Regions from separate parts of the Nocardia sp. NPDC003726 genome, predicted to be linked through region 1. Evidence: riboswitches for the same ligand, from Rfam matches in the RefSeq annotation. Region 1 holds a riboswitch; the other holds the start of a gene.

Region 1 (3,602 bases):
TGACGAGCAGGCGGTTGCCCTCCTCCGCGTCCACTCCGTCGAACACGGCGCGGGTAGCGGCGGCGACTTCCTTCCCGATCTCCGGCGGGCAGCCCAGCATGGCGTTGATCGCCTCGAAGGCCAGCGGTAGAGCGTACTGCGATACCAGATCGGCGCTGCCCGTCGCGCAGAAGGTGTTGATCAGCGGCACAGCGATCCGCTCCACCGTCTCGTGTAAGGCGTGCAGGTCGACGGCGTCGATGCTCGCGGTGTTCGCCTGGCGGTAGCGCGCGTGTTCCTCCCCCGTGCTGCGCATGGCGTTGGGACGCCACTCCAGCACCGGCAACACCGGGCAGTCGGCGGTCACGTTCGCCTGCCAGGTGCGCGGGTCGGCGGGAAAGTGCGCCGGGTCGTGCATGATTCGCACCGCCGTGTGATAGCTGAGCACCAACGTCGCGGGCACGCCCGGCGCCAGTTCGACCGGCGCCATCGAGCCGTAGCGGGCGCGCATGTCGCGGTAGGAGCGATGCGGATCGGCCGCGAACTCCGGGGAATACAGCGATACGCGCTCGACGTCGTGGTCGATGGGCGAACCATGATGCGCGCCAGGGGCGTCCGCGGTGCGGTCGAAGTCTCGGGGTGTGGTCAACGCGTCACTCTCACGGTAGGAGCGTTCGCACCGAGCGCGGGCGCACTCGGCGCGGATCGTCGCGACGGCGCTCGGCCCATACGGCGCACCACTGCGACGCATCGTCCCGACCGCGCAGCGGATCGACACACAGGATCGTCGCGTAGGTAGCTCACGGGCATCGGTAATGACGCGCGACCTGCGGTGATGCGACCGCCCCCTCCGCACGGCAACGAAATCGCGGACGACTCACCGCTGCGGACCGGCCACGATCCCCGACAGCCGCGCCCCGGCGACACCGGGCGCGCGCGAATCCCGCAGTGACGCTCCGTATTCGCTACCGGCGGAAGGATCGACGGACGCATCCGATCCGGGACGGCAGGCACGCCGTTCGCCCGCATCCTGCGGGGAGACAAGCACTTCGACGTGCACGTGGCTGGTGTATAACTTCCATCGGCCCGGCCGACTCCCCCGACAAGCGATAGCGAGACACGATGCACGGTTACCTCAACCAGGTGTCCCACGGCACGACCCCCTCCGGCTATCCGACGCGCGAACCCGAGACCCCCGCCGTCGAGCCGCCGCGCACCGCGGATCTCGTCGTGAGCGCGCTGTTGTGGTTCCTGCCCGCGACGCTGGCTGCGATGTCGACGGTCCTGGCGCCGTGGTTCCTGATGGCGGGCGGCATCTGCGAGTCCAAGCCGGAATGCCGGGTCGATACCAGCGCGGGCGTCTGGATCATGGTGGGCGGCGGGATCGTCGGCTTCGCTGTGGGCGCGTTGCTGTCGCTGCTGGCGGCCCGGCAGGGGCGCGCGATGTTCCCTGGCGCGTTGGTCGGCGCGGTGCTGGTCCTGCTGGCGTGGTTCGCCGCCTCGTTCCTCATGGGCTGAACCGCGCGGGCGGCCACCGCGGCGCCGGTGCGGCCAGTGCGTGTCGGCGATGCCCCGGAAGCGGGCCGGCGCGGTGGGTGCCGCACCGCTCATCACTTCGAGGCCCTTCGGCGTCCGGACCTCGTCCCCGGCTCCCGAAAACTGGCGCGGGTGTACTATTCGCCGGAATCACTTCACCGCGGGAGCTCGGGCACGGCCGGGCTGAGAGGGCGGACCGCACGCGCCGCCGACCGCATGAACCTGTCCGGGTAATGCCGGCGTAGGGAGAGCGTTTCCGTCATGTCGTCGACCCGTACGAGCGCGCCGCGCGAAGCCCCGCTGACCCTCGATCAGCCCGCCCCGAAGGTGCTTTCGTTCTGGGACCAGAGTGCGTTCTGGGCCAATCTCGGCGTCAGCCTCATCGCGTTCTCCGGCGCGTACACCGTGCTCGCGCCGGACTCCGCGGGCGCGGCGCGGATCTCGATCGCGGCGGGCATCCTGGCGACCGTCCTCGGCACCCTGGTGGGTGGACTGATGCTCGGCGCGGCGGCGCTCACCGGCGCACGCACCGGGCAACCCGCGATGGTGCTGCTGCGCGGACTGTTCGGCGCGCGACTCAGTTACCTGCCCACCGTGCTCAACATCGCGCAATTGATCGGCTGGGGGACCTTCGAGCTGATCGTCATCGGCGACGCGGCCGGGGAACTGTTCGGCGGCGGTCCGCGCTGGCTCTACGTCGTGGTCGCGGGCGCGCTCACGACCGTCCTGACGATCTGGCCGCTCGGCTCGGTCCGTCTGCTGCGCAGGTTCGTGACCGCCGGTGTCGTGATCGCCCTGATCTGGTTCTACGCGCAGTTCTTCCGCGCCGGTCTGCCGGATCTGCGGGCGAACCCCGGCCCGAGTGGAAGCGGGCCGTTCGGCGTCGATTGGAACCTGTTCTGGGTCGCCACCGACGCCGCGCTGGCCGTCTCGATCTCGTGGGTGCCGGTCGCCGCCGACTACACGCGGCACGCCCGCACCGGCCGGTCCGCGTTCGGCGCGGCCAGCGGCGCGTACGGGCTCACCCAGATCGTCGCCTACGTCCTCGGCCTGTTCGCGCTGGCGCTGGCGACCGGCGAAGGCGGGCCGTACGCACCGTTTCTGCAGGTGAGCCTCGGCGCGCTGTTCTTCTTCGTCTTTGTGCTGCGGGAGGCGGACCAGTCCTTCGCCAATGTGTACTCCACCGCCGTGTCGATCCAGAATCTCGCGCCGCGCGTCGACCGCAGAGTGCTCTCGATCGGCCTCGGCGCGCTGATCACGGTGTCGGCCCTGTGGATGGACATGACGAACTATTTCGGATTCCTCGGACTCATCGGTTCGGTGTTCGTGCCTCTGCTCGGCGTGCTGGTCGCCGATTTCTTCCTGCGTGCCCACCGCGCATGGAACACCGCGCCGGACGCGCCCGCGCGATGGGGCATGGTGCTCGCCTGGCTGGCCGGGTTCGCGGTATATCAACTGATCAATCCGGGTGATGCCGGAGTGTGGACCGAATTCTGGGAGCGCGTCCGGCAGGCCCTGCATGTCACCCCGCAGGCGTGGATGAGCGCATCGCTGCTGTCGTTCCTGGCGGCGCTGGCGGTGGCCTGGTTGGTCGGCAAGGCGGCGAGGACGCCATCGGCGTAGCGCGTTTGCCACCATGGAGAGATGGGCCGGATCAGGATAGGCACGTCGGGCTGGGTCTACCCGCCCTGGCGCGGGACGTTCTACCCGGAGGGTTTGCCGCACAAGCGCGAGCTGACCTATTTGTCCGAACAGCTCGACAGTGTGGAGATCAACGGCTCGTTCTACTCGCTGCAACGCCCGTCGAGTTACCAGAAGTGGGCCGAGCAGACGCCGGACGATTTCCTCTTCGCGGTGAAGGGCAGCAGATTCATCACGCACATGAAGCGGTTGCGCGACGGTGACGACCTGCTGGCCAACTTCCTGGCATCGGGCCCGCTGGCGCTCGGACCCAAGCTGGGCCCGATCCTGTGGCAGCTGCCGCCGACGTTCCGTTTCGACGCCGACGTGCTGGACGACTTCTTGTCCCGGCTGCCGCGCGGCACCGAGCAGGCCGCGGAGATCGCGCGGCGGCACGATCACCGCGT
Region 2 (3,602 bases), on a different contig from region 1:
GGCCGAGGTGATGTGGTCGTAGGCCGGTGCGATGTCGGTGGCGAGCGGGCCGAGGGTGTAGAACGGCGCCTCCTCACACAGCTCCTCTTCCAGCCGCACGTTTTCCACGATCTTGTGCATCGGCACGTGCCCCGGACCCTCGATCATCACCTGCACGCCATGCGATTTGGCGATCTTGGTCAGCTCGCCGAGCGTGCGCAGTTCGGCGAACTGCGCCTCGTCGTTGGCGTCGGCGATGGAGCCGGGCCGCAGGCCGTCACCGAGGGAGAAGGTGACGTCGTAGCGGGCCAGGATCTCGCAGAGTTCCTCGAAGTGCGTGTACAGGAACGATTCCTGGTGATGCGCCAGGCACCAGGCCGCCATGATCGACCCGCCGCGCGAGACGATGCCGGTCACCCGCTTGGCGGTCAGGGGGATGTAGCGCAGCAGCACGCCCGCGTGCACGGTCATGTAGTCCACGCCCTGCTCGCACTGCTCGATCACGGTGTCCCGGTAGATCTCCCAGGTCAGCGCGGTCGGATCGCCGTTCACCTTCTCCAGCGCCTGGTAGATCGGCACGGTGCCGACCGGGACGGGGGAGTTGCGCAGAATCCACTCGCGGGTCTCGTGGATGTTCTTGCCGGTGGACAGGTCCATGATGGTGTCCGCGCCCCAGCGGGTGGCCCACACCATCTTCTCCACCTCCTCGGCGATCGATGAGGACACGGCCGAGTTGCCGATGTTCGCGTTGATCTTCACCAGGAACTTCTTGCCGATGATGGTCGGCTCGAGCTCCGGATGCTTGTGGTTGGCCGGGATCACCGCGCGGCCAGCGGCGACCTCGTCGCGCACCAGCTCCGGCGCGACGCCTTCGCGCGCGGCGATGAAGCGCATCTCCGGCGTGACGATGCCCTCGCGGGCCCACGCGAGCTGGGTGCGCGGACCTTTCCCCTCGGGCTTGGTCCACGTGTCGCGCAGTTTCGGTAGACCGCCTTCGAGGTCGATCGTCGCGGACTCGTCGGTGTACGGGCCGGACGTGTCGTAGACGTCGAAGTGCTCGCCATTGGTCAGATTGATCCGGCGCACCGGAATGCGCAGGTCATCGACCTCGAGATAGTGCTTGACGCTGCCCTCGATGGGGCCGGTGGTGACGCTGTCGACGGGTGCGGATCCACCGTCGGACGCAGCGGCGCGTGCCATTCTTCCTCCCTACGCCGGCATTACCCGGTCAGGTTCATACGGTCGACGGCCCTGACGCCTCTCGGCTAGCCGTCCTCTCAGCCCGCTGGTGCGAGCCCCCGTTGGTGTGTGAAATTTCCCCGCCCGACCATACCCGGACCGCACGGGCGCGCGCCCGGCGATTCGGCGCGATCGGGCGAACTTCCAGGCAGGGGTGTCCGCACTCGCACGGGTCGGGTGGGAATCGAGTGCGCCAGGACCGGGTATCCAGTTCGCGCGCCGAGCGAGCGAGTCCGGTCGCCGGGAATCCTGGCCGCGATCAGGACTTCTCGGCGCTCTCCGGCTTGGCCGAATGGCCCGGTGCGCCGTGGGTGCGGCGGGCTTCTTTCATCTCGGCTTCGTAGACGTGGCGGCGGCCGTCCAGCAGTTCGTCCCTGGCGGCCCGCTCGATGTCGCGGAACAGACCGTAGTAGCCGTCCTCGTATTCCTCGACGATCTGGAAGGTCCAGCGCCCGGCCAGCACGTTGCGGCCGATCAACTCGGTGGAGATCCGGTCGGCGATGTGATCGTGCCCTGCTTCGCGGAACAGTTCCACCGCCGTGTCCAGCGCCAGATCCGCCCCGCCGGTCAGCTGGTGGAAGGCGTACAGATGGCCGCGGGCACGCTCGATGGTCTCCAGCGCCTCGGAGAGTTTGCCGGTGGCGGCGACCGTGTTGTCGTCCACGCCGGTGGGGCGGCAGTGCGCTGTATCCGGGCGATCGTTCATGACCTCGCTCCTTGTCCGGAGGGTGGGTGCGGCCGTGAACTCCGCGATCCGGCGGCGGAGATCGAGGCGCTCGGGTAGCGGCGTACCCGCGCGACGCCGTTCTCAAGCATCGAGTGCCCGTCCGAGGCAACCTCGGGCGAAGGCCGATCGACCGGCCACAAAGGGAAGTCGGGCACACCATCGCCGCCCTGCCGATGGCGTTCGCCGGACGGCAGTCCGCCCGTTTCGTAAGCGGGCGTTCGACAGATCGGCCGAAGAAGTCGATCGCGGCATCAGCTCCGTACCGCGCAGCACATCCGCCATGGTGTACCGGGCGGGTCGCGCCCCTGGTACGACGCCGAGCGCCCGGCCGTGTTCAGTGCGGGTGTGCCGGAAGGATACGGCCGGTGACCTCGCCCAACCCGATCCTGGCCGCGTGCGGGCCCGGAGCCGACGCGGTGATGGTCACCTCGTCGCCGTCCTCCAGGAAGGTACGTTGCCGATCGTTCACCGATACCGGCCTGCTGCCGCCCCAGGACAACTCGATGAACGAGCCGCGTTGATCCGGTTCGGGGCCGGAGATGGTGCCGGAGGCGTACAGATCGCCGGTGCGCGTCGATGCGCCGTTCGCCGTGAGATGAGCCAGCATCTGCGCCGGTGACCAGTACATCCGGGAGTAGGGCGGATAGGTGACCGGTTGTCCGTTCCAGGCCACGGTGAGGTCGATGTCCAGGCTCCAGTGCTCGGCGCCGTGCAGGTAGGGCAGCGGCGCGGGCGACTGCTCGGGCAGCGGTATGCGGGCGGACTCCAGGGCGGCCAGCGGCGTGATCCACGGCGAGATCGACGTCGCGAACGACTTGCCGAGGAACGGGCCCAGCGGCTGGTACTCCCAGGCCTGGATGTCGCGGGCCGACCAATCGTTGACCAGCGCGACGCCGAACACCCGCTCGGCGAACTCGTCGATCGGGACCGGCACGCCGAGCCGCGAGCCGACGCCGATCACGAAACCGAGCTCGGCCTCGATGTCCAGCCGCCGCGACGGGCCGAAAACCGGTGCGCCGGAATCGGTCTTGCGCTGCCCGTACGGCCGTGCGATCGCGGTGCCCGACACCACCACGGTGCCGGCCCGCCCGTGATAGCCCACCGGCAGGTGCCGCCAGTTCGGCAGCAGCGGGTCGCCGTCCGGCCGGAACAGGCGGCCGAGGTTCGTCGCGTGGTCGATGCTGGCGTAGAAGTCCACGTAATCGCCGATGCGCACGGGCAGCCGCAACACCACGTCGGCCAGGCGGTGCACCGCGGCGTCGTCCAGCTCGCCGTCGACCGCCTCGCGAATCCGGTCGCGCACCGTGCGCCAACGGGCAGGTCCCTGCGCCAGGAAGGCGTTCAGGCTCGGCTCGGCGAAAACTGGATCATCCAGCAGCACAGCCAGATCGATGACATGGTCACCGAGCCGCACCCCCACGCGGGGGCGCGCGCCGGTCGTCGCGAAGACCCCGTACGGCAGATTGTCCGGACCGAACAGCGAGGCCGGCGCTACCTCGACCCTGGTCCTCACGCGGGGCCCCGGCCCGACCAGGTCCACGCATAGGTCGGGTCTTCGCAGGCCAGCGCCCCTTCGCCGAGTTCGAGCGGGCGGAACGTGTCCACCATGACGGCCAGCTCGTCGAAATACTCGATGCCGATGCTGTTCTCGTAGGCC

Evidence for each region. Region 1 has a riboswitch for thiamine pyrophosphate ahead of ACWDMM_RS24525 (purine-cytosine permease family protein). Riboswitches for the same ligand answer to the same signal wherever they lie in the genome.
Region 2: linked by a shared signal. The riboswitch ahead of thiC (phosphomethylpyrimidine synthase ThiC) and the one ahead of ACWDMM_RS24525 (purine-cytosine permease family protein) in region 1 are both predicted to bind thiamine pyrophosphate.

What each region holds. Positions count from the first base shown of each region.
Region 1 is NZ_JBSFNF010000020.1:100,372-103,973, reverse strand. It holds gene ACWDMM_RS24535 (cytochrome P450) at 1-628, opposite strand, end outside; gene ACWDMM_RS24530 (hypothetical protein) at 1,102-1,497, shown strand; TPP riboswitch at 1,666-1,781, shown strand; gene ACWDMM_RS24525 (purine-cytosine permease family protein) at 1,777-3,138, shown strand; gene ACWDMM_RS24520 (DUF72 domain-containing protein) at 3,160-3,602, shown strand, end outside.
Region 2 is NZ_JBSFNF010000010.1:64,747-68,348, forward strand. It holds gene thiC (phosphomethylpyrimidine synthase ThiC) at 1-1,179, opposite strand, end outside; TPP riboswitch at 1,169-1,291, opposite strand; gene ACWDMM_RS15665 (hypothetical protein) at 1,478-1,924, opposite strand; gene fahA (fumarylacetoacetase) at 2,280-3,458, opposite strand; gene ACWDMM_RS15675 (homogentisate 1,2-dioxygenase) at 3,455-3,602, opposite strand, start outside.